Regions from separate parts of the Desemzia sp. FAM 23989 genome, predicted to be linked through region 1. Evidence: a T-box and tRNA genes for the amino acid it is inferred to sense, from the RefSeq annotation. Region 1 holds a T-box; the other holds one or more tRNA genes.
The links. A T-box is a leader RNA that pairs with one kind of tRNA and senses whether it is charged. The one in region 1 lies ahead of argS (arginine--tRNA ligase), so its partner is inferred to be a tRNA-Arg.
Positions count from the first base shown of each region.

Region 1 (4,220 bases):
TCGACGATCCAACATGCTGATCAAATTCTAGTGCTGAATCAAGGTCAAATTGTAGAACAGGGAGATCATGAGTCATTGATTCAAAAACAAGGAATCTATGCAGAAATGTATCGTTCACAAAAAGAAAAAAGTCAATAAAACAGAGCAACACCCTTACTTTACAAAAGTAAGGGTGTTGCTCTATAATAAGAGAATCATATGATGTAGGTGAATAAATGAAAAAAATTGTTATTTTATTGATTAGAGGATACCAAAAAGGGATTTCTCCTCTTTTTCCACCCAGTTGCCGCTACCATCCAACTTGTTCGCAATATTCGATCGATGCGGTTCGCAAACATGGAGCGATCAAGGGATCAATTATGGGCTTCTTTAGAATTTTACGCTGTAATCCATTTGTCAGAGGAGGGTATGATCCAGTCCCGGAACATTTTTCCATTAGACGCAATAAAAAAAACGAGGTTGAGTAAAAGTTTGCCTTCTACTCAACCTCGTTTTTTTTGCTGTTACATTTGGTCAGGAGAATGTACTCCTAATATTCTTAAATCTTCTTTCAATAAGATAGCGACTGCTTGAACCAAAGCTAAACGGGCTGGTTTTTCAGCATCTTCAGTCAATACACGACTGTTGGCGTAGTATTTGTTGAAGGCTTGTGCCAAATGGATCGCGTGTTTAGCGATTACAGATGGTTCCAACTTACCAAAAGCACGTTGAAGTGTCTCAGGATATTCTTGGATCAGTTTGATCACTTCCCAACTGTAAGCATCATCTAAAGCGTAGAAATCAGCAGCAGAAACTTCATCAACGCCTGCTTTACGCAAGATACTTAAAGCTCTAGCTCTAGAGTATTGTACATAAGGGCCTGTTTCTCCTTCAAATTGAACGATTTCATCGATCGTAAAGTCAAAGTTGTTTAAACGATCATTTTTCAAATCGTGGAAGACAACAGCGCCGATACCTACTTGGCGGGCAACTTCTTCTTTATTCGGTAAATCAGGATTTTTCGCTTCGATTTGTTTTAGGGCCACGGCAACGGCTTCATCCAATACTTCTTCTAGAAGAACGATTTTTCCTTTACGTGTAGACAATTTTTTACCATCTTTTGTGATCAGACCAAATGGAACATGGTGCATATCATTAGCCCAGTCATAACCCATTTCAGTCAGAACAGCTTTTAATTGTTTGAAATGATTGCTTTGTTCATTTCCAACTGCATATAGAGATAAAGCAAAATCATACGTACGTTTACGATAAATAGCAGCAGCTAAATCACGGGTGATATACAGTGTTGCACCATCTGATTTTTTGATCAATGCTGGGTTTAAATTGTATTTTTCTAAATCCACAATTGTAGCTCCGTTGTCTACGGTCAAAATATTTTTTTCTTCTAATAAATCGACAACTTCTTGCATTTTGTCATTGTAGAAAGCTTCTCCATTGAAAGAATCAAACGTGATTTCTAGTTTATCATAAATGCGATTGAATTCTTTTAAAGATTCTTCTTTGAACCATTTCCATAATTCAGTAGCTTCTTCGTCACCATCTTCTAATTTTTTGAACCATTCACGGCCATCGTCTTCTAATTCAGGTTTTTCTTCTGCTTCTTCATGGAATTGAACATACAGTTTCAATAACTCTTGAATCGGATTTTCTCTAACCGCTTCCTCAGTACCCCATAATTTATAAGCAGTGATCAATTTTCCAAATTGAGTACCCCAGTCTCCTAAGTGATTGATTTTGATAGGTTGGTAGCCCATTTTTTCAACAATATGTGCTAAAGCATTTCCGATTACAGTAGAACGCAAGTGTCCTAAAGAAATAGGTTTAGCAATATTAGGAGAAGACATATCGATCGGAACATTTTCTCCATGTCCGATATTGATATCACCGTATGCATTTTTTTGTTCTAAGATTTCTTGTAAGACGTGGGCACTAACGGTTTTTTTATTTAAGAAAAAGTTCAAATAAGGTCCGACAACTTCAACTTTTTCAACAATGGGGGAAGATACTTTTTCTCCTAAATCGGCAGCAATTTGTTGTGGTGCTTTACGGTAAGCTTTTGCTAGTGAGAAAGCTGGGAAAGCTACATCCCCATGTTCAACGGATTTTGGCTTTTCCAATAAGTTAAGAATGTCTTCAACAGACAATGTTTCTGAAACTTGTTCATGCAAGGCTTGAGCCACTTGTAATTTGTAATTCATTGTCATAACTCCTCTAGTTAATTTGTTTTTTAAATTTTGTCTTTGTATTTATGAATGTATTATGCTCAGTAGAAAAGACCCAATCATCTGGAGAACAGTTTTTTTGCATAAAAAAATAGCCCTTTTTTAGTTTTCATGACATCAAACTAAAAAAGAGACGAGAATTCCCCGCGGTACCACTCTTATTGCAACGTCAAATTGACGCAACCACTTGATTCACTGTAACGGCCGAATAAGCCGGATGGAACTAGTGATACTGATCCCTGTTCTCATCTCTCCGAAGTGCGCTTCCTGCAAGTTTTTATTACTGGCTCTCACCAACCCAGCTCGCTTCAAAACATCCTCAAGCAGTACTCTCTTCATCTACGATTGTTCATTCAATTTTGTATAGCCTATTATAACAAAACAACAGGCGAGATGCCAATGTTTTTCAATAAAAAGAATGTTTATTCATTATTATTGTAAAAATAATTAAATTATTAACCGCTTTCTACCTTTTTTTGATATACTGGGAGACAAAGAAACGAATTACATATGGAGGTTTGGCTATGAAAAAAACGAATCGTCAATTAGCAATCAAACAGATTATCACCAATCACGATATTGCTACCCAAGATGAATTGCTCCATTATTTAAAAGAGGAGGGAGTAGAAGCAACCCAAGCGACTATCTCTAGAGATATCAAAGAAATGAATTTAATCAAAACTTCGACTCCTCAAGGTGGTATGAAATATACTTTATACCAAACGAATAATTTGTCTGTAGAAGAGCGTCTGCAATCAACATTGGGCAATGTCGTGGTAAAACTAGAACGTGTACAATTCATCACGATTATTGTGACTATACCTGGAAATGCTCACGTCGCTGCGGCGTTGATTGATGCGATCGAATTTCCTGAGATAGTGGCTTCTGTAGGTGGTAACGATACTTGTCTATTGATTTCAAAAGACGAAGAAAATGCGATAAAAATGTATGAATATTTGAATCAATTTATTAAACTGTAAAATTAAAAATAGGATATGTTTAGAAGTCTCATTTTAAAAGAAAAGAGGAATTAAATTGGCTAGTGAATCAGCAAATGAATTACTAAAATTGCAAAATGGCTCTGATATACGTGGAATAGCGGTCAAAACACCGGAACACGACATTACGTTGCATGATCAAACAATCGAATCCATAGCTTTTGGTTTTGCTTGTTGGTTAAAAGAGAAAAAGCAATTGATAATGGATAATTTAGAGAAACCTGTAAGAGTTGCTATCGGACAAGACAGCCGCTTATCTGGAAACCGAATCAAAGAAGTGCTGATCGAAGCCTTGAATAATGCAGGTATCGACGTGGTAGATGTTGGATTATCAACGACACCGGCACTTTTTATGGCCACTCAATATGAGTATTATGCCTGTGATGCTTCCATTATGATCACTGCCAGTCATTTGCCGTTTGAATACAACGGCTTGAAATTTTTTACAGCTGATGGAGGAGCAGAGCACGAAGACATTACTTTTATGTTGGAAAACGCGAATTGGGATGCTGTGACTTGGGAGAATAATCAAGGCATCATTGAACGTAAAAATTTGTTGGAAGATTATGCAGCTGATTTACGTCAAAAAATTCAAGCTGGCATCACGACAGCTCGTAATCCTGAACTTCCTTTAGAGGGAAAACACATTGTTGTGGATGCTGGAAACGGAGCTGGCGGCTTTTTTGCCACAGAAGTATTGGAAAAGCTGGGAGCGGATATTTCAGGAAGTCAATTCTTGGAACCAGATGGCAATTTTCCCAATCATGTTCCAAACCCCGATAACAAACAAGCGATGGCAAGCATTAAACAAGCCGTGCTGGACAATGATGCCGATATGGGAGTTATTTTCGATACGGATGTAGATCGATCAGCTTTAGTAGATCGCCACGGACAAACGGTGAATCGGAACAATCTGATTGCGGTAATTTCAGCAATCGTGATCCAAGAGAATCCGGGAACGACTATCGTGACAAGTTCAGCGACTTCTGAACACTTGAAA
Region 1 is NZ_JBGQQT010000012.1:21,663-25,882, forward strand. Features, by position in the region: gene ACEN36_RS08105 (ABC transporter ATP-binding protein) at 1-138, shown strand, start outside; gene yidD (membrane protein insertion efficiency factor YidD) at 216-467, shown strand; gene argS (arginine--tRNA ligase) at 504-2,198, opposite strand; T-box leader at 2,349-2,573, opposite strand; gene ACEN36_RS08120 (arginine repressor) at 2,747-3,202, shown strand; gene ACEN36_RS08125 (phosphomannomutase/phosphoglucomutase) at 3,258-4,220, shown strand, end outside.

Region 2 (4,220 bases), on a different contig from region 1:
TGGTACATACAGAGCTTGATTTTTGCCTCCTGTGACTTCAGCAAGTCTTGCACTGATTGAGTTTGCTTGTATATCTACAGACTCTCCCAGCCCGCCTCTCGCAGGCACAAAAAACAATTCTCGATTTTTAGAAAGACTTTCATCAATGCGGTTGGCTACTGCCGCCATTGTTGTTCCACCCATCACGGCGATAATATTTTTGCCTTCTGGTAATAGAAAATCCAATGTTTCAAAAGTCGCTCTACTCAAATCAGCAATAACCTTTGACTGACTGTCAAGGTCACCTGACACAATAACGCATTGCTCAATTTGGAAGTAAATCGCTAGATTTTTTTCCTTATCGCGCATGCCTAATTTTTGTCCCATTAAGTGATCTAGTGATCGATACGTTTCTTCTCCATAAGGAGTAAGCAACATTCCTGATTTTGTAGAAAATAAAAGACGTTGTTTTTTCAACACTTCCACTTCCGTACGTAAACTTCTTTCAGATATACCTATTTTGTCAGCGAGCACTCGTCTTCCGATTGGTCCTAACAAATAGATATTCCTCAAAATTCGGTGTCTCTCTTTTAGAGTGTCTATTACGTCAGGAGCTACTTTTTCTATAACAGACAAAACCTCTTCCATGAGCCACCTCTTTCTAAGCGGGTCGTTTTTCGTCCACGTTAGCCGTTTAGCGACCCTCTATATCAAAAAAAACAAAGAGATTAAAATGCATAAAGACATTTGATTTTTAATCATGCTCTTCATTCTACATTTTACAGAACTTCCCTCGTCTGTTTTATCTCTTACAGTTGTATTCTACCAATTCTTGGGACAAGATGCAACCTATTAATTCAAGAATCTCTCATTACTGAGTTAATTCGATATGGGTAGTCCTTTTGACAAACCTTAGACATAAAGAAGCGGTTTTTACCACTTCTTTCTTTATGTCCAGGAGTGTAAAACGAACCGTTTCTCAGTCCTTTTTGACAAATGTGTTACTTATTTATGGCTGGGTTTCAAGAGTTCTTTTTGGCGTATTCTAAATCAATCAACTCTTTTAATTCCACAGGAGTGATATGCTCATCGAAGACATGGTCTCCAATGAATACGGATGGAACAAATACTACATTAGCATCGTCAGCTTCATGAATGATTCCATTGATTTCAATTTCATTAGGTTGGTGAGTCAATCCGCGTTTTTCAACCACATATTCTGCCACTTGATCTAAATCGGCTAGATTTCCCCATTCATCTTGATGAGCAAGAAAGTAATCTATTTCAATCAATGCATCTTCCGGATTTTTGTAGTCCAGATAATGATGAACGACATTCCCTTTTTTCAAACTGGGTTTTTCTTTATCAAATAATTTAATGATGCGTTGGACTTTTCCTTCGTGCACATAGTCAGTCAATACATCTTTAGAATCAACATACCATTTTTTGCAGTACGGGCAACGCAAATTAATAAATTCGATCACTTTAACTGGTGCACTTTCTTTACCAATTTTAAATCCATAAGTTGTATTGACTTTATCTGCTTTGATCTTGCTAATATCCATCATATTACCTCCTATTAGTGATACTTAATAGTATACTTGGAATCCGTGCAAATGAAAAACATTCTTTTTACAATGAAAAAGGAGACCACTCTCCAATTTAATGGAAAAGGTCTCCTTTATTCACTAATCTATTTACCTGGTAGTTCTGCGTTATTTTCCATTACTTCATCGATCAGACCATATGCTTTTGCATCTTCTGCAGACATATAGTTATCACGATCTGTATCACGTTCAATAACTTCGATGGGTTGCCCAGTTCTGTCAGATAAAATTTTATTTAAACGTTCACGTGTTTTTAAGATGTGGCGAGCAGCAATTTCAATTTCAGTTGCTTGTCCTTGTGCTCCGCCTAATGGTTGGTGAATCATAATTTCTGCATTCGGCAATGCAAAACGTTTGCCTTTTGCTCCAGCTGTTAATAGGAAACTTCCCATTGAAGCAGCCATTCCCATTGCAATCGTTTGAACATCAGATTTAATAAAGTTCATCGTGTCATAAATAGCAAAGCCGGCTGTCACACTACCACCAGGAGAGTTGATGTAAATATAGATATCTTTCTCTGGGTCTTGTGCATCTAAAAAGAGCAATTGTGCAATAACTGAATTAGCTACATCGTCATCAATTTGTCCGCTTAACATGATAATACGGTCTTTTAATAAACGTGAGTAAATATCGTAGGCGCGTTCACCTCTTGATGATTGTTCAATAACTGTAGGTACTAAGTTCATGAAGTATTCCTCCTCTAATTTGTTTCCTAATGATTGTATCATACTCATTCTAAAGAATCAGTTTCAATGAGTTTCTACCCTTATTTTACTCTTTTGGTCAATAAAGGTCAAACTTTTTATTGTCTTTTTGTTTTATTTTTCACTTTTTTTATATCTGTTTTTGATTATACAGGTAAAAGGAGCCAGGATAAAACCCTGACCCCTTTATCAATGTATATTAGAGCGGATTAATTCGTACTCTCTAGACGTGTTGCTGCTCCACGCTCTTCTTTAGACTCGTTGTTCCACGCTCTTTTTAATGTCTCCTGAGGGAATCGAACCCCCATCTCAAGAACCGGAATCTTACGTGATATCCATTACACTAAGGAGACAGTATGACAACTACTTAATATTATCTAATATCAGCCTAAAACACAAGCCAAAATTTGCAAATAGGCTCATATTTCGCTCAAACAAGTTTCTTTAATTCTAATTTCAACTCTGAGTACCATAGAGAAAAAGCCGCTCTCTATAAATAGAAAGCGACTCAAAGTAGTTTAAGGTTCTACAATATTTGACGTTGATAAGTAGAAAATCCACTTCTTTTTAATACTAAACCGATCAGAAATCCATTCCCAGAAATTTCTGGAGGCACGTGGGGTTGCTTATAGATATGAATAAGGGTGCAAGCCTTGAGACGTGGTTTTCAGCTCAAGGTGTTCCCATAGCTTTTCATAAGCAGCACCATAGGCCGGAAGAAATTTTTTTACCAACGTTAGACAATGAAGAGCCTAAATAAACAGTCTAATTATTTTCTTGGAAAGTTTGAAGTTGGTACATATCATGATAAACCCCTTGTTGATCAATCAATGATTCATGATTTCCTTCTTCAATAATTTCTCCATGTCGTAACACATAGATTTTATCTGCATCTCGAATTGTCGATAAGCGATGGGCAATAATAATGGTTGTACGGCCGCGACGCATATTTTCTAACCCTTTTTGGATTTTCTTTTCTGTTTCGGTATCGATATTTGCGGTAGCTTCATCTAAAATCAATATTTTAGGGTTTCGCAAAATGGTACGGGCAAAACTGATCAATTGTTTTTCACCTGTTGAGAATGTAGCTCCACCTTCAATAACTTTTGCGTGGTAACCACCATCGAGTTCTTCAATAAAGCTGTCTGCATTTACAAACTCAGCGGCTTGACGGATCTCTTCATCAGAATAATTCCCATGCAGCCGGATATTGTCAGCAATATCGCCATAAAACATAAAACTATCTTGTAAAACCAATCCCATTTGTTCACGTAATTTTTCAATCGGAATATCCCGGATGGATTGTCCATCTATCAGCACATCACCTTTAGCGTATTCATAAAAACGCATCAGCACATTAATGATAGAACTCTTTCCTGAACCAGTTTGTCCGACTAAAGCAATAGTTTGACCAGGTTCTGCCGAAATTGAGATATCTTGGAGAACTTCTTTTTCTTGGTCATAAGAAAAGGATAGATCCTGAATAGCAATTTTCCCTTCGGTAACCCTGCCAGTTGCGTCCTCTTCTGCACTGGGGGCCATATCATCACGATCTAATAAACTGACTACCCGTGCTCCTGAAACTAATCCATCTTGAAAAATACTTAAACTATCCAGCATATTTCCAATAGGATGGAAGAACGATTTAGCATATGACGTAAATGCATAAACAATCCCAATATCTACTGCTATACCTTGCAAATGACGCAATCCAAAGATCCACAATACAACAAACAATGCAATAGCTTCAATCAAATTAATGGCCGGCATCAATAACAAAGCATTCATTTTAAACATATTGTTTCTCGCGGCTACATATTGTTGATTTACATCATCAAATTCATTTTTTACTCGTTCTTCTTGATTAAAATGCTGAATAATAGTCATTCCCATAATGGATTCACTCAATTTGGCGTTCAATCGACTCAAA
Region 2 is NZ_JBGQQT010000002.1:145,934-150,153, reverse strand. Features, by position in the region: gene ACEN36_RS02255 (sugar-binding transcriptional regulator) at 1-627, opposite strand, end outside; gene ACEN36_RS02250 (DsbA family protein) at 1,002-1,544, opposite strand; gene clpP (ATP-dependent Clp endopeptidase proteolytic subunit ClpP) at 1,673-2,272, opposite strand; tRNA gene ACEN36_RS02240 (tRNA-Arg) at 2,572-2,643, opposite strand; gene ACEN36_RS02235 (ABC transporter ATP-binding protein) at 3,056-4,220, opposite strand, start outside.
Region 2: it encodes a tRNA-Arg, which carries the amino acid that the T-box ahead of argS (arginine--tRNA ligase) is inferred to sense. The anticodon was not compared.